One region of the Streptomyces chrestomyceticus JCM 4735 genome, then DNA from elsewhere that is predicted to be linked to it. Evidence: predicted binding sites of a transcription regulator. Region 1 holds the regulator's gene; each other region holds the start of a gene.

Region 1 (5,667 bases):
CAGTGACGAAGTCGATCAGTTCCTCCACCCGCCCCAGCAGCGCCGGCTCCAGCTCCTTGTAGGAGTGGACGTGGGAGAGGATGTGCTGCCACGCCGCCCCGGTGTTCTCCGGCCAGCGCAGGGCGCGGCAGACGCCGGTTTTCCAGTCCTGGCCGCGGGGGACGGACGGCCAGGCGGGGATGCCGACCGCGGCGGGTTTCACCGCTTCCCAGATGTCGATGTACGGGTGGCCGACGACCAGGACGTTCTCGTCCGTGACCGAGGCCGCGATGCGGGACTCCTTCGAGCCGGGGACGAGGTGGTCGACCAGGACGCCGAGGCGGGCGTCCGGGCCGGGGGAGAAGGAGCGGACGATGGCCGGGAGGTCGTCGACGCCTTCGAGGTATTCCACGACGACGCCCTCGATGCGCAGGTCGTCGCCCCAGACGCGTTCCACCAGCTCGGCGTCGTGGCGCCCTTCGACGTAGATGCGCCCGGCGCGGGCGACCCGTGCGCGGGCGCCGGGGACGGCCAGGGAGCCGGAGGCCGTACGGGCCGGTCCGCGTGCGGCGGCGCGGGAAGAGGGGCGTACGAGGGTGACGGGCTTGCCGTCCAGGAGGAAGCCGCGCGGGACCATCGGGAAGACCCGGTGTTTGCCGAAGCGGTCCTCCAGGGTGACGGTCGGGCCCTCGGCGGTCTTCTCGCAGCGGACGACCGCGCCGCAGAACCCGGTGACGGCTTCTTCCACGACGAGGTCCGGCTCGGCCTCGACCTCGGGGGCCGGCTGCTGCTTCTTCCACGGCGGGGTGAGGTCCGGGCCGTACTCTCTGCTGCGCATTGGACAGACGATAAGAAGGGATGGCCGGTCAGTGCCGCGACACGCCGAAGCGGCGGCTCAGCGCGTCGCGTTGCTCACGGACGAATCGGGCATCCACGACAGCTCCGTGCCCGGGTACGTACACCGCGTCCTCGCCGCCGAGGGCCAGCAGCCGGTCCAGGGCGGCGGGCCACCGGCCGGGGATCGCGTCCGGTCCGGCCTGGGGTTCGCCGGACTCCTCGACCAGGTCGCCGCAGAAGACGACCTCGGGCGAGCCGTGCGTGCCGGGTACCAGGACGACCAGGTCGTGCGCGGTGTGGCCGGGGCCGACGTTGGCGAGCAGGACCTGCCGGTCGCCGAGGTCGACGGTGCGTTCGCCGGAGACCAGGTGGTGCGGGCGCACGAGCAGGTCGGCGGCCTCCGCGGCGGCGTCCGGGTCCACGCCGTGCGACACCGCGTCGCGCCGCAGGTCGTCCAGGGCGCGCGGCAGGAACTCGTCGAGCCCGGCCGCGCCGAAGACCTGGACGCCCGCGAAGGCCGCGGCGCCCAGGACGTGGTCGAAGTGGGGATGGGTCAGCGCGACATATGTCACGTTCTGCCCTGTGATGTCGCGAAGTTGACGGCGCAGCTCGGCGCCGTCCCGGATCGTCGCGCCGGTGTCCACGATCAGCACACCGGACGAGCCGACGACGGCGCCCACCGTCTCGTCCCAGCCGGGCATCCGGCGCCGCCCGACGCCCGCGCCGAGCCGTTCCCACCCGGCCTCTTCCCAAGTCGTACGCATACCGAGACGCTAGCCGTATCGCGATAGCGTTGCCCGCCGGACCGGGGGGTTCCGGGTGCCCGCCGCCGCCCGCGGTACGCGTTTCGCGGGAGTCCGGAGCACGACTCCGGTACCGCCGCCCTTGCCCTGCCCGTGCGACCCGGCCGTACACTTGGTCAGGGTCTGGCACTCGGACCTGATGAGTGCCAGGGAAGACGACCCGGAAGAACCCGGCCGCGCGCCGGTGACACGGCCGGACTGGAGGTGTGCGCGATGCTCAGTGAACGCAGACTCGAAGTGCTGCGCGCCATCGTCCAGGACTATGTCGGGACCGAGGAGCCGGTCGGCTCCAAGGCGCTGACCCAGCGGCACCAGCTCGGTGTCTCTCCCGCCACGGTCCGCAACGACATGGCCGCGCTGGAGGACGAGGGCTTCATCGCCCAGCCGCACACGAGCGCGGGGCGCATCCCGACGGACAAGGGCTACCGCCTCTTCGTCGACAAGCTGGCCGGCGTCAAGCCGCTCTCCAGCCCCGAGCGGCGCGCCATCCAGAACTTCCTGGACGGCGCCGTCGACCTGGACGACGTCGTGGGCCGTACGGTACGGCTGCTGGCGCAGCTCACGCGGCAGGTCGCCGTCGTGCAGTACCCGTCGCTGACCCGGTCCACGGTGCGGCACGTGGAGCTGCTGTCGCTGGCGCCGGCCCGGCTGATGCTGGTGCTGATCACGGACACCGGCCGGGTCGAGCAGCGCATGGTGGACTGCCCGGCGCCGTTCGGCGAGACCTCCTTGGCGGACCTGCGGGCGCGGTTGAACAGCCGCGTGGTGGGGCGGCGGTTCACGGACGTGCCGCAGCTCGTGCAGGATCTCCCGGAGTCCTTCGAGCAGGAGGACCGGGGCACGGTCTCGACAGTGCTGTCGGTGTTGCTGGAGACTCTGGTGGAGGAGACCGAGGAGCGGCTGATGATCGGCGGCACCGCCAATCTCACGCGCTTCGGGCACGATTTCCCACTGACCATCCGGCCGGTGCTGGAGGCCCTGGAGGAGCAGGTGGTGCTCCTCAAACTGCTGGGGGAGGCCAAGGACTCCGGCATGACCGTACGCATCGGGCATGAGAATGCCCATGAGGGCCTGACGTCCACATCGGTCGTCGCGGTCGGCTACGGTTCGGGCGACGAGGCAGTCGCCAAACTCGGCGTGGTCGGACCGACCCGCATGGACTACCCCGGAACGATGGGAGCGGTACGCGCAGTGGCACGTTACGTCGGACAGATCCTCGCGGAGTCGTAAGTGGCCACGGACTATTACGCGGTCCTGGGCGTACGACGCGATGCCTCGCAGGACGAGATCAAGAAGGCTTTCCGGCGGCTGGCCCGCGAGCTGCACCCGGATGTGAACCCGGATCCGAAGACCCAGGAGCGGTTCAAGGAGATCAACGCCGCTTACGAGGTGCTCTCGGACCCGCAGAAGAAGCAGGTCTACGACCTCGGCGGCGACCCCCTCTCGCAGGCGGGTGGCGGTGGCGGGGCCGGCGGCTTCGGCGCGGGCTTCGGCAACTTCTCCGACATCATGGACGCGTTCTTCGGCACCGCGTCGCAGCGCGGACCCCGGTCCCGCACGCGGCGCGGCCAGGACGCCATGATCCGGCTGGACGTCGAACTGGACGAGGCGGCCTTCGGGACCACCAAGGACATCCAGGTGGACACCGCCGTCGTCTGTACGACCTGTTCGGGTGAGGGCGCGGCGCCCGGCACCTCGGCGCAGACCTGTGACATGTGCCGCGGCCGCGGTGAGGTCTCGCAGGTCACCCGGTCCTTCCTGGGCCAGGTCATGACCTCGCGGCCGTGCCCGCAGTGCCAGGGCTTCGGCACCGTCGTGCCGACCCCGTGCCCGGAGTGCGCCGGCGACGGCCGCATCCGCTCGCGCCGTACGCTCACGGTCAAGATCCCGGCCGGTGTGGACAACGGCACCCGTATCCAGCTCGCGGGCGAGGGCGAGGTCGGCCCCGGCGGCGGCCCGGCCGGCGACCTGTACGTGGAGATCCACGAACTGGCGCACCCGACGTTCCAGCGGCGCGGCGACGACCTGCACTGCACGGTCACCATCCCGATGACGGCGGCGGCGCTGGGCACCAAGTGCCCGCTGGAGACGCTGGACGGCATGGAGGAGATCGACATCCGGCCCGGCACCCAGTCCGGCCAGTCGATCCCGCTGCACGGCCGCGGCGTCACCCACCTGCGGGGCAACGGGCGCGGCGACCTCATCGTGCACGTCGAGGTCATCACGCCGTCGAAGCTGGACGCGGAGCAGGAGGAGCTGCTGCGGCGGCTCGCCAAGCTGCGCGGGGAGGAGCGCCCGACGGGGCAGTTCCAGCCGGGGCAGCAGGGGTTGTTCTCGCGGTTGAAGGACGCTTTCAACGGGCGGTAGGCATTCCGTCCTGCCGGGGGTCCGGGGGTTGTCCCCCGGATGGGCACGGCACCGGGCGGTGACCCCCCGTTACGGCACACGGCGGCGGCCGGGCTTCTCGGCCCGGCCGCCGTTCGCCGTTCCCGCCCGAACTGCCCTGATCGCCGGACCTGTTTGATCTTGGTGGGTCCGGGCCCGGTTCGGGACCCCGCGTGCGGCGTGACACGATGTGGTCATGCCCACAGCGCTGACCGATCTCTGCCGTCATCCGATCGCGCAGGCCCCCATGGCAGGCGGCGTCGCCCGCCCGGAGCTGGCCGCCGCCGTCAGCGGCGCCGGCGGACTCGGCTTCCTGGCCGCCGGGTACAAGACCGCGGACGGCATGTATCAGGAGATCAAACAACTGCGCGGGCTCACCGACCGCCCCTTCGGCGTCAACCTCTTCATGCCGCAGCCCGCGCTCGCCGACAACGCGGCCGTCGAGGTCTACCGTGAGCAGCTCGCGGGCGAGTCGGCCTGGTACGAGACGCCGCTGGACGACATCGACCCGTACGAGGGTGTCGACGACGGGTACGAGGCGAAGCTCGCCATCCTGCGCGAGGACCCGGTGCCGGTCGTCTCCTTCCACTTCGGGTGCCCGTCGCGCGCCGTTCTCGACGGATTCGCCAAAGTCGGTACGTTCACGATCGTCACCGCCACCACGGCCGCCGAGGCACAGGCCGCGCAGTGGGCCGGCGCCGACGCGGTCTGCGTCCAGGGCATAGAGGCCGGCGGCCACCAGGGCACCCACCGCGACGACCCGCAGGCCGACGGCACCGGTGCCGGGGTCGGACTGCTGTCGCTGATCGGGCAGGTGCGGGAGGCCGTGCAGATACCGATCGTCGCGGCGGGCGGTCTGATGCGTGGTTCGCAGATCGCCGCGGTGCTGGCGGCGGGCGCGTCGATGGCGCAGCTCGGCACGGCGTTCCTGGTCACCCCGGAGTCCGGCGCGAATCCGCTGCACAAGCAGGCGATGACCAACCCCCTGTTCACGCGTACCGAGCTGACCAGGGCCTTCTCCGGACGCCCGGCCCGCAGCCTGGTGAACCGCTTCCTGCGTGAGCACGGCCCGTACGCCCCGGCCGCCTACCCGGCCGTGCACCACCTCACCTCGGGCCTGCGCAAGGCCGCCGCCAAGACCGGCGACGCGCAGGGCATGGCGCTGTGGGCGGGCCAGGGGCACCGGATGGCGCGGCAGCTTCCGGCCGGTCAGTTGGTCGAGGTGCTGGTGGCCGAACTGGAGGCGGCACGCGCCGGATCGGTCCGGGAGGACGTGCGCGACTCCGCCGCGCCGGAGAGCTATCAGGCCGGTCCGGGGCTCCCGGGCGAGCTGGGAGGTGCGCTGTGACGGCGCCGGTGTTTCTCGTCGACAGTGTCCCGGGCACGGGGGAGACCGTGCTGGACGGGCCCGAGGGGCGGCACGCGGTCTCCGTACGGCGGCTGCGCGCGGGCGAACCCGTGGTGCTGACGGACGGCAACGGCAGCGGCGCGGTGGGCGTGGTGCGGGCCGCCGAGGGCAAGGACCGGCTCGTCGTCGAGGTGACCGGTACGCAGACCGAGCCGGAGCCGGTGCCGCGCATCACCGTCGTCCAGGCCCTCCCCAAGGGCGACCGCGGCGAACTGGCCGTGGAGACCATGACGGAGACCGGCGTGGACGCCGTCG
Region 2 (5,667 bases), 1.0 Mb from region 1:
TACTCGACGTCACGGACCCCGAGCTGCCGCCCCCCGACTCCCCCCTCTACGACCTGCCCAACGTCCTGCTCACCCCGCATCTCGCCGGCTCCCTCGGGGGCGAACTCCACCGCATGGCCGATCAGGCTCTGGACGAACTGGAGCGCTACGCGAAGGGGCTGCCGTTCGCCGATCCGGTACGACCGGAAGGACTGGGGCGGTCGGCGTGAGGGACGAGAGGGTCACAGCGACGCCAAGTAGCGGACCAGCAAGGCCAGTTCGGCATTGACTTGTAGCAAGCCTTGTCGCACCGTGTTGGGGCAAGAGTTGGTACAAAAAGGCGTCATGCCGAAGGGAACGACTCCGGACACCGACCGGCCGGTACGGCAGGCCGACCGGCGGGCCGCGGCGACATTGCCGCGACGGGCGGCCCATCCGGTCCGGCTCGGCCGGCGCACCGTGATCGGTGGGCCGCGAGTCCTGTTCGCGGTCGCCACGTTCGCGGGCGCGACCTCGCCGGCTGTCGGCTTCCTGACCAAGCAGGACCCCACCGCGCGGTACGCGGCACTCGTCCTGCTCATCGGGCTGTGCGGGGTCGCGGCCGGGACGGTCGTCCAGTTGCGCCACGTCCTGGTGCGCCCGGTCGTGGCCGACGACGAGGGCTCGCTCACCGCCGACGTCGTCCTGCGGGTCGAGGACGCCCGGGACGTCGCCACTCCCGGTGTGGTGTGGTGCCTGCCGACCGTGTCGGTGTTCGGTGCCGGGCTCGGCTGGTGGACCGCCGCCTGGCTTGGCTTCGTCCTCCTGAGCGTCATCGTGCTCGCCCTGATCACCGCGCGGACCGCACGGAGCTCCACGGTGGCGCGGAACGTCATGAGCGTCCGGTGAGACCCGTGATCGTCATCGACCCGGCCTCCCCCGTCCCGCCGTTCGAGCAGCTCCGCGCCCAGCTTGCCCGGCAGATCCAGGACCGCACACTGGCCGTGGGCACCCGGCTGCCGGCCATCCGCCGCCTGGCCGCGGACCTCGGCCTGGCCGCCAACACCGTCGGCCGGGCCTACCGGGAGCTGGAGGAGGCCGGGCTGATCGAGACCCGGGGAGCGGCCGGCTCGTACGTGTCCGCGGCCGGCGAGAAGGGACGCGAACGGGCACGCCGCGCCGCCGCCGAGTACGCCGCCGTCATCGCCCGCGCCGGCATCGGCACCGACGAGGCCCTCCGCATCGTCCGAGCGGCGCTGGCCGACGGCACCGCCGGATGACGGCGGGGACTCCCGTCAACGGGACGAGGCCCGGACCCCTCGAAAGGGGACCGGGCCTCGAACGGCGATGAGCTGCCTCAGTGGGCGTGGCCGTGGCCGTGACCGGCCTCGGGCTCCTCCTCGGCCGGCTTCTCGACGACCAGGGTCTCGGTCGTGAGCAGCAGCGAGGCGATCGACGCGGCGTTCTCCAGCGCCGAGCGGGTGACCTTGACCGGGTCGATGACGCCGGCCTTCACCAGGTCGCCGTACTCGCCGGTCGCGGCGTTGAAGCCCTGGTTCTTGTCCAGCTCCGCCACCTTCGAGGTGATGACGTAGCCCTCCAGGCCGGCGTTCTCGGCGATCCAGCGCAGCGGCTCGACGGCGGCGCGGCGGACCACGGCGACACCGGTGGCCTCGTCGCCCTCCTTGCCGAGGGAGCCCTCCAGCACCTTGGCGGCGTGCACCAGGGCGGAGCCACCACCGGAGACGATGCCCTCCTCGACCGCGGCGCGGGTCGCGGAGATGGCGTCCTCCAGACGGTGCTTCTTCTCCTTGAGCTCGACCTCGGTGGCCGCACCCACGCGGATCACGCAGACGCCGCCGGCCAGCTTCGCCAGACGCTCCTGGAGCTTCTCGCGGTCCCAGTCCGAGTCGGTCGACTCGATCTCGGCCTTGATCTGGTTGACGCGGCCCTCGACGTCGGCGGAGTTGCCGCCACCGTCCACGATGGTCGTGTCGTCCTTGGTGACGGTCACGCGGCGGGCGGTGCCCAGCACGTCCAGGCCGGCCTGGTCGAGCTTGAGGCCGACCTCCTCGGCGATGACGGTCGCGCCGGTCAGGGCGGCCATGTCGCCGAGCATCGCCTTGCGGCGGTCGCCGAAGCCGGGCGCCTTGACGGCGACGGCGTTGAAGGTGCCGCGGATCTTGTTGACGACCAGGGTCGACAGGGCCTCGCCCTCGACGTCCTCGGCGATGATCAGCAGCGGCTTGGAGGAGCCGGCCTGGATGACCTTCTCCAGCAGCGGCAGCAGGTCCTGGATCGAGGCGATCTTGCCCTGGTGGATCAGGATGTACGGGTCCTCCAGGACCGCTTCCATCCGCTCCTGGTCGGTGACCATGTACGGCGAGAGGTAGCCCTTGTCGAAGGCCATGCCCTCGGTGAAGTCCAGCTCCAGGCCGAAGGTGTTGGACTCCTCGACGGTGATGACACCGTCCTTGCCGACCTTGTCCATCGCCTCGGCGATCAGCTCGCCGACCTGCTTGTCCTGCGCGGACAGACCGGCGACGGCCGCGATGTCGGACTTCTCGTCGATCGGGCGGGCGGTCGCGAGGAGGTCCTCGGACACGGCCTTGACCGCGGCGTCGATGCCCTTCTTCAGGGCGGCCGGGGAAGCGCCCGCGGCGACGTTGCGCAGACCCTCACGGACCAGCGCCTGCGCCAGCACGGTGGCGGTGGTGGTGCCGTCACCCGCGATGTCGTTGGTCTTGGTCGCCACCTCCTTCACGAGCTGCGCGCCGAGGTTCTCGTACGGGTCGTCGACCTCGACCTCACGGGCGATGGTCACGCCGTCGTTGGTGATGGTCGGGGCGCCGAACTTCTTGTCGATGACGACGTTGCGGCCCTTGGGGCCGATCGTCACCTTCACGGTGTCGGCAAGCTTGTTGACGCCGCGCTCAAGGGCGCGACGGGCGTCCTCGTCGAACTTCAGGATCTTCGCCATGAGTTACGTGTCCTTAGTCGTTCTCTGCAACGAACTGCGCCCCGGGAAACCGGTTGTTTAGACGCGGGAACCAGGGGCGCAGATCAAGGCAATCTTCGGTGAATTACTTCTCGATGATCGCGAGCACGTCGCGCGCCGAGAGGACGAGGTACTCGTCGCCGTTGTACTTCACCTCGGTGCCGCCGTACTTGCTGTAGAGAACGACGTCACCCACCTGGACGTCGAGCGGCAGGCGCTCGCCGTTCTCGAAGCGGCCCGGACCCACGGCGAGGACGGCGCCCTCCTGGGGCTTCTCCTTCGCGGTGTCGGGAATGACCAGGCCCGAAGCCGTGGTCTGCTCGGCGTCGAGCGGCTGGACCACGATGCGGTCCTCGAGCGGCTTGATGGCAACCTTGGAGCTGGCGGTCGTCACGATCCGACCTCCCCCTTCGGAGATCTCACGGGGTTAACTGTCTGAGGTGGCGACCAGGAGGATCCGTCGTCGCGGGTGCCGGACCTGCCCGTCGCTGTGTTTGGCACTCCCCGGTGGAGAGTGCCAGAGCCGAGACTATGACGCGGTTAGCACTCGGTCAAGCGGAGTGCCAATGCGCCTGCGGCGCGTCTTTCCGGGGGTGGGTGGTTCTGGGGCTCCTTGCCCAGGTGGGGGGCTTGGCAATCCTGGTCTGCACTGCGTGCTGCTTTGCGCTTCGCGCGGGGGTGTGTGGGGTTGACGTTCGGCTCGCATGGGGTGCGTTGTGGGGCGGGGGCGCGCAGGGGGCCAACTCCTCGGCACCGTGCACCGCGACGTGACTTTTTTTCGGTGACGCAGACACCCGGCTGCCTGCGGGGATGGCCCCCTACACGCCCCCTCCGGCCGGTTTGGCGAGCCGAGGTCGGTGGGGGGAAGTTTTCGATGACACAGGAGGGCGCCTTACGTGGGGGTGAGGCTCACGGGGAGGTGGCGGGACGGCAGGCCACTCCCCGGCGATGCAACGCGCACACCAGGCCGGCTCACGCCGACGCGGCTTCGCCGCGCCACCGGGCGCTGACGCGCCAGGGTGCCTCGGCTTGTGAGAAGCCCAGCCCAATCGCACCGATAGCCGCTCGACGGCCAGGGCTCGGGTCCCGCAGGGGTCTCCCCGCAGGCAGCCGGGCCTCTGCGTTGCCTAATCAAGGTACGTTGCGGTCCACGGTGCCGAGGAGTGACCCCGGAGGGACCCCGAGCCCCCCACCACCGGACCCATCGCGCAAGACGCGCACCCCCACCGGGGCTCATCGCGCCCGACGCGCACCCACCAGCTCCTCCCCCAGGAATACACCTGAACCATGACAATGAGTCCATGCACATACTGGTCGTGGAGGACGAAGAGGGGCTCGCCGACTCCTTGCGGCGGGGGCTGGCTGCTGAGGGGCACTGGGTGGATGTGGCCCGGGACGGGCATCGGGGGCTGGAGCTGGCGTTGGCGGGGGCCTATGACGCGATCGTGCTGGATGTGATGCTGCCGGGGCCCAGTGGGTACGAGATCTGTGGGCGGCTGCGGCGCCGCGACGACTGGACGCCGGTGCTGATGCTGACCGCCAAGGACGGCGAGTACGACGTGGCCGAGGGGCTGGACGCGGGCGCCGACGATTACCTGACGAAACCGTTCTCGTTCGTCGTGCTGCTCGCCCGGTTGCGTGCGCTCACCCGGCGTGGGCGGGCTGCCGAGCGTCCGCGCACCTTGCAGAGTGGTGATCTCACGCTGGATGCCGAGGCCCGGCGTTGTCGTCGAGGTGACACCGAGATCGAGCTGACCGCGCGGGAACTGGGCGTGCTGCGCTGTCTCATGGCGGGCGAGGGGCAGGCGGTCGCCAAGCGGGACATCCTCGACGAGGTGTGGGACTCGCCGGCCGACGTGGATCCCAACATCGTCGAGGTGTACGTCTCGTCGTTGCGCAAGAAGGTGGACGTGCCGTTCGGACGCCATTCCATCCGTACCGTGCACGGGACGGGGTACCGGATGGCGCCCGATGACGGCTGAAAACCGCCGTCGGGTCCGGTTCCGGACCAGGCCCGCGTCCATGCGCGGCCGCACCGCCGCGGCCGCGGCGCTCGCGATGGGTCTCGTGCTGGCCGTGGGGGGTGGTTGGCTGTACGCGTTGTTGCGGGCGAACCTTCTGGACAACACCACCAGTCGTACGGAAGTGGCCGCCCGTAAGGTCGCCGCGCAGGCGGACACGGGTGCCCTGCCGGACGTGCTGCCTTCGCCCGCCGACGGTGTGGATCTGGTGCTGGTTCTGGACGCGACGGGCCGGGTCGTCGCCACCAGTCTCCGTACCGCTGATCCGCTCGCCGCCGAACTGCGGGGCTTGCGTCCCTCCCCGGGGCAGGACTCCGCCGACCGCGTGCTGACCGGCTCCCCCGCCGCGGCGGCCGGCGGTGCGCGCGCGGACGTGGTGGTCGTCCGGGCGTCGCCGCCCGGCGGCAGCGGGCAGGAGCGGTACGTGTACGCCGTGACCGTGCTCTCGGACGTGGACGACGCGACCCACGCCATCGGCGTGGCCCTGCTGGCCAGCGCCCCGCCGCTGATCGCGCTGGCCGCCGCCATCGCGTGGGCGGTGACGGGGCTGGCGCTGCGTCCGGTCACGGCCATCAGGACCGAGCTGGCCGCCGTCAGCGAGAGCGAGCTGGACCGGCGGGTGCCGGATCCGGCGGGCGGTGACGAGATCGCGCTGATGGCCCGTACGGTCAATGCCACCCTGGACCGGCT
Region 3 (5,667 bases), 2.4 Mb from region 1:
GCCACATCGATCTCCGAGCCCGCGAACATCGGCGTCTCGACGTAGCCGGGGCTCACCGAATTGACGCGGACACGGCGCCCGGCGAGCGCCGCCGCGAGCGTCCGGGCGAGGTTGAGCGCGGCGGCCTTGGTCGCGGAGTGCAGGGTGGCGTCCGCCTGTCCGCGTTGCACGAGCGACGAGGCGTTGATGACCACCGCACCGCCGTCGCGCAGCAGCGGAAGGGCCCGCTGGACGGTGAAGAACACGCCCTTGAAGTTCACGCCGACCGCCTGGTCGAAGTCGGCCTCGGTGATCTCCTCGAAGGGAGCGGCGGCGTACCGGCCCGCGTTGGCGAAGATGATGTCGAGGTGCCCGAAGCGGTCGCGTACCGCCTCGACCGCGGCGTCCAGGTCGGCGACGGAGGCCGTGTCGGCCCGTACGCCGAACACCCGGTCCGCCGCGTCACCGGCCGCTCCCGGGCCCGTCCCCGTCGCATCCGCAACGGCCGCTTCGCCGCCCGTCACCGCGTCCTGCGCCCGCTCCCTCAGGTGCGCCACGGCGGTGTCCAGGCGGCGCTCGTCGCGGCCGCACACCACCACCCGCGCGCCGTCCGCGAGCAGCCGCCGCGGCCGCCAGGCCCACTCCGCTGCTGCCGCCGGTGATCAGGGCGACGGTGTCCGCGGGGAACCGGTCCGGTCGGGCAGCCTGTCCGTTTCGAGTCGTCATGGGGTGATCGTGCCCCGCCGGGCCGGGGGCAGTGCAAGGACCGCCGTGCGGAACGGCACACCTGGACCACCGTACGGAGCGGCACGCCGCGCCGTACGGCAGGCCGCACGCCCGAAAGGTGCCGGAACGCCGCTGGGGCGGCACCCCCCGGGAGGAGGAGTGCCGCCCCAGCGACTTGAGGACAGTTGATCCGGGAGGATCAGAAGTCCATGTCACCGCCCGGCATGCCGCCCGGAGCGGCCGCGGCGGCCTTCTCCGGCTTGTCGGCGATGACGGCCTCGGTGGTCAGGAACAGCGCGGCGATCGACGCGGCGTTCTGCAGCGCGGAGCGGGTGACCTTGGCGGGGTCGATGATGCCCTCGGCGATCATGTCGACGTACTCGCCGGTCGCGGCGTTCAGACCGTGGCCGACGGCCAGGTTGCGCACCTTCTCCACGACAACGCCGCCCTCGAGGCCGCCGTTGACGGAGATCTGCTTCAGCGGGGCCTCCAGGGCCAGCTTCACAGCGGCGGCACCGGTGGCCTCGTCACCCTCCAGCTCCAGCTTCTCGAAGACCGAGGAGGCCTGCAGCAGGGCGACGCCACCGCCGGCGACGATGCCCTCCTCGACGGCCGCCTTCGCGTTGCGCACGGCGTCCTCGATGCGGTGCTTGCGCTCCTTGAGCTCGACCTCGGTGGCGGCACCGGCCTTGATGACGGCCACGCCGCCGGCCAGCTTCGCCAGACGCTCCTGGAGCTTCTCGCGGTCGTAGTCCGAGTCGCTGTTCTCGATCTCGGCGCGGATCTGGTTGACGCGGCCCTGGACCTGCTCGCTGTCACCGGCACCGTCGACGATGGTGGTCTCGTCCTTGGTGATGACGACCTTGCGGGCGCGGCCCAGCAGGTCGAGACCGGCGTTCTCCAGCTTGAGGCCGACCTCCTCGGAGATGACCGTGCCACCGGTGAGGATGGCGATGTCGCCGAGCATGGCCTTGCGGCGGTCGCCGAAGCCCGGGGCCTTGACGGCGACGGACTTGAAGGTGCCGCGGATCTTGTTGACGACCAGGGTCGACAGGGCCTCACCCTCGACGTCCTCGGCGATGATCAGCAGCGGCTTGCCCGACTGCATGACCTTCTCCAGCAGCGGAAGGAGGTCCTTCACGTTGGAGATCTTCGAGTTGACGATGAGGATGTACGGGTCGTCGAGCGACGCCTCCATACGCTCCATGTCGGTGGCGAAGTACGCCGAGATGTAGCCCTTGTCGAAGCGCATACCCTCGGTGAGCTCCAGCTCCAGACCGAAGGTCTGGGACTCCTCGACGGTGATGACGCCTTCCTTGCCGACCTTGTCCATGGCCTCGGCGATCAGCTCGCCGATCTGGGTGTCGGCGGCGGAGATGGAGGCGGTCGAAGCGATCTGCTCCTTGGTCTCCACGTCCTTGGCCTGCTCCAGCAGGGCGGCGGAGACAGCCTCGACGGCGCGCTCGATGCCGCGCTTCAGGGCCATCGGGTTGGCGCCGGCGGCCACGTTGCGCAGCCCCTCGCGGACCAGGGCCTGGGCCAGGACGGTCGCGGTCGTCGTGCCGTCACCGGCGACGTCGTCCGTCTTCTTCGCGACCTCCTTGACCAGCTCGGCGCCGATCTTCTCGTACGGGTCCTCGAGCTCGATCTCCTTGGCGATGGACACACCATCGTTGGTGATCGTGGGGGCGCCCCACTTCTTCTCGAGGACGACGTTGCGGCCCTTGGGGCCAAGGGTGACCTTGACGGCGTCGGCGAGCTGGTTCATCCCGCGCTCGAGACCGCGCCGTGCCTCCTCGTCGAACGCGATGATCTTGGCCATGTGAAGTGGTCCTCCCGGACTGGGGGTCCCCCCGGACTGCGTCTGGGGGAGGGTGGATACTCCGGACCGCGCTGGCGCCCGCGACGGACGGTCTGCGAGCTTGTGGTTCCTTGCCCCACCTGCCCGCGGACCTCACCGAGTCGGTCCTTAGCTGTCACTCTCACTCGTAGAGTGCTAACGCAATGATTAGCACTCGACCCCCTAGAGTGCAAGCGGCTTCGCAGAAGCCTCGTATGGGGGTGGCGGCCGGGCGACGGGAGGGCGCAAGCGGCTTGGCGGGAGCCATCCCCATGGGGGGCGGGTGTCAAACCGGGTGCGGCCCGGATGACCTGCGCCCCCCGCAGCACCCCCCTACCCACCCAAACACAGAAGGCCCGCGCCCCCCACAGGGGACGCGGACCCTCGTACGCAGCAGTCGGTCGGCGCTTCAGCCGGCCACGCGGACCATGTCCGCCTGCGGCCCTTTCTGGCCCTGCGAGATCTCGAACTCGACCCGCTGACCCTCCTCAAGGGTGCGGTAACCGTCCATCTGGATCGCGCTGTAGTGGACGAATACATCCGCACCACCGTCGACCGCGATGAAGCCGTACCCCTTCTCCGCGTTGAACCACTTGACGGTGCCCTGAGCCATGCCTAACTCCCCTATTACTGGCCCTTGCACAGGACCGCACTCCGCGGACCCGGGTCAGACCTCACCCCCCGACAGGAGGGGGTGTGCGCCGGAACGCGTCGACCGCCGCTGAATGTATCTGTCCAACTGCCCAGCGCAACAGGTCAGTCGGACGAGAATTCTTCTCGGGAACAATCGCAAATATGCGAAGAAAAGCCCATACGGCAGGGCAAGTCGGGCCGGGCAAAGCTCACCAACGCGACAAATCATGTCCACACTTCGCGCACAACTTGCCGGGCACTCATATGCGTTCGGCACGCGCTGGACGAGGAATCACCTCAACTGTATCGCCTTTAACAACATGGAATCGCCCCGTCCGCTTCGTGGCGGACGGGGCGATTCCAGCCGTTCGGCCGGGGAAGGGCCGAAAAAGATCGTTACGGCGTCCGGGCGACCGCCTCAGCAGCCGCCGGCCACCGCCGGGATGATCGATACGCCGGCGCCGTCCGGCGTCGGCGTCGCCAGGCCCTGCTCGAAGCGCACGTCGTCGTCGTTGACGTAGACGTTCACGAAGCGCCGCAGCTTGCCGGTGTCGTCCAGGACGCGGGCCGCGATGCCGGCGTGGTTCTGCTCCAGGTTCTGGATGACCTCGGAGAGGGTCGCCCCCTCGGCGGGGACCTCGGCCTGGCCGCCGGTGTAGGTGCGCAGGATGGTCGGGATGCGGACGTTGACGCTCATGGTGTGCTGCCTTCCAGCTCGCGGGAGGAGTGCGTAGGGGCGGCGGGCGCGGGCGTACCGATGACCGCGGGCGCGGACGGGGTACGCCGGCGCGTGCCGTGGTGTACGGGACGCGTACCGGTGTGTACCGACGCGTACGGGTGCGCGCGACCGCGTACGGGTGTGTACGGCCGCGCGCGGCGGTCAGCCCGCCAGGCCGGCCGCGCGGAACGCGTCCAGGCTCGGGCGGATGGTGGCCGTGGGCCCGGTGGTCGGCGCCACGGCGTCCAGCGTCTTGAGCCCGTCGCCGGTGTTGAGCACGACGGTGGTCAGCGCCGGGTCGAGCAGCCCGTCCTCGATCAGCTTCTTCGTGACGCCCACGGTCACCCCGCCGGCCGTCTCGGCGAAGATGCCCTCCGTACGGGCCAGCAGCTTGATCGCGTCGACCACCTGCGCGTCGTTCACGTCCTCCACCGCGCCGCCGGTGCGCCGGGCGATGTCGAGCACGTACGGGCCGTCGGCCGGGTTGCCGATGGCCAGCGACTTGGCGATGGTGTCCGGCTTCTGCGGCCGTACGACGTCGTGACCTGCCTTGAAGGCGGTCGAGACCGGCGAGCAGCCCTCGGCCTGGGCGCCGAAGATCTTGTACGGCTTCTCCTCGACCAGGCCGAGCGCGATCAGCTCCTTCAGCCCCTTGTCGATCTTCGTGAGCTGGGAGCCGGAGGCGATCGGGATGACGATCTGGTCCGGCAGCCGCCAGCCGAGCTGCTCGCAGATCTCGTACGCGAGGGTCTTGGAGCCCTCGCCGTAGTACGGGCGCAGGTTCACGTTGACGAAGCCCCAGCCCTCGCCGAGCGGGTCGCCGATCAGCTCCGAGCAGAAGCGGTTGACGTCGTCGTAGGTGCCCTCGATGCCGACCAGCTCGCCGCCGTACACCGCGGCCATGACGACCTTGCCCGCCTCCAGGTCGTGCGGGATGAACACGCACGAGCGGAAGCCCGCCCGGGCCGCCGCCGCGCCCACCGCGCCGGCGAGGTTGCCGGTGGAGGAGCAGGACAGGGTGGTGAAGCCGAAGGCGCGGGCGGCCTCGACGGCGATGGCGACGACGCGGTCCTTGAAGGAGTGCGTCGGGTTGCCGGAGTCGTCCTTGACGTACAGGCCGCCGGTGACGCCCAGCTCACGGGCCAGGTTGTCGGCCTTGACCAGCTTGGTCAGGCCGGGGTTGAGGTTGGGCTTGTCCGCCACGTCGGCCGGGACGGGCAGCAGCGGCGCGTACCGCCAGATGCTGTTGGGGCCCGCCTCGATCCGCTTGCGCAGGCCCTCGGGGTCGCCCGCCGGCAGGTCGTACGCCACTTCCAGCGGTCCGAAGCAGGAGGCGCAGGCGAAGATCGGTCCGAGGTCGAAGCGCTCGCCGCACTCGCGGCAGGACAGCGCGACGGCGGGACCGAGGGAGACGCTGGCGGACGGGGTGCTTTCGACGGATTGCACAGCCATGGAGGCGAGGCCCTTTCTCCTCATCTTCCTCGCGACGCATCTCGCCGCGAGACGGAATTGGCACCTTCCCGAGCCGGGAGCCTCGCGGGCCGCGTACCTGCGCGACGACGGAGACCGGCTGGAGGGTTGCCGGGGCTTCAACGGGCCGTATCCCTCTGCCCCTCTGGATGAGCGGTATGGCACCGGGCCGGGGCCCAGGCGTTTGTCGCGCCGACCCCGGCATGTCCGGGACGATCGCGTTGTTCAAGACTGTAGCCGAAGGGCCGGGCGGTCGAGACAGCCGTCCGCACCGCGAGATGGATCACATCGCTGATCCGGG

The links. The regulator HrcA, encoded in region 1, represses chaperone genes, less so after heat shock. The targets are predictions, from matches to a motif close to TTNGCACTCNGNNNNNCNGAGTGCNAA.
Region 2: the regulator HrcA is predicted to act here: its motif matches at 3,497-3,523, upstream of groES (co-chaperone GroES).
Region 3: the regulator HrcA is predicted to act here: its motif matches at 2,714-2,740, upstream of groL (chaperonin GroEL).

Annotation. Positions count from the first base shown of each region.
Region 1 covers NZ_BHZC01000001.1:6,302,665-6,308,331, forward strand. Annotated here, with positions in the region: gene EJG53_RS27255 (DUF3097 domain-containing protein) at 1-817, opposite strand, end outside; gene EJG53_RS27260 (MBL fold metallo-hydrolase) at 846-1,580, opposite strand; gene hrcA (heat-inducible transcriptional repressor HrcA) at 1,833-2,849, shown strand; gene dnaJ (molecular chaperone DnaJ) at 2,850-3,986, shown strand; gene EJG53_RS27275 (nitronate monooxygenase) at 4,201-5,352, shown strand; gene EJG53_RS27280 (16S rRNA (uracil(1498)-N(3))-methyltransferase) at 5,349-5,667, shown strand, end outside.
Region 2 covers NZ_BHZC01000001.1:5,302,962-5,308,628, reverse strand. Annotated here, with positions in the region: gene EJG53_RS23015 (hydroxyacid dehydrogenase) at 1-209, shown strand, start outside; gene EJG53_RS23010 (hypothetical protein) at 325-867, shown strand; gene EJG53_RS23005 (GntR family transcriptional regulator) at 864-1,238, shown strand; gene groL (chaperonin GroEL) at 1,316-2,938, opposite strand; gene groES (co-chaperone GroES) at 3,042-3,350, opposite strand; gene EJG53_RS22990 (response regulator transcription factor) at 4,258-4,938, shown strand; gene EJG53_RS22985 (sensor histidine kinase) at 4,979-5,667, shown strand, end outside.
Region 3 covers NZ_BHZC01000001.1:3,920,757-3,926,423, forward strand. Annotated here, with positions in the region: gene EJG53_RS16385 (SDR family NAD(P)-dependent oxidoreductase) at 1-578, opposite strand, end outside; gene groL (chaperonin GroEL) at 905-2,527, opposite strand; gene EJG53_RS16395 (cold-shock protein) at 2,955-3,158, opposite strand; gene EJG53_RS16400 (MoaD/ThiS family protein) at 3,597-3,875, opposite strand; gene thrC (threonine synthase) at 4,059-5,348, opposite strand; SAM riboswitch class I at 5,366-5,522, opposite strand.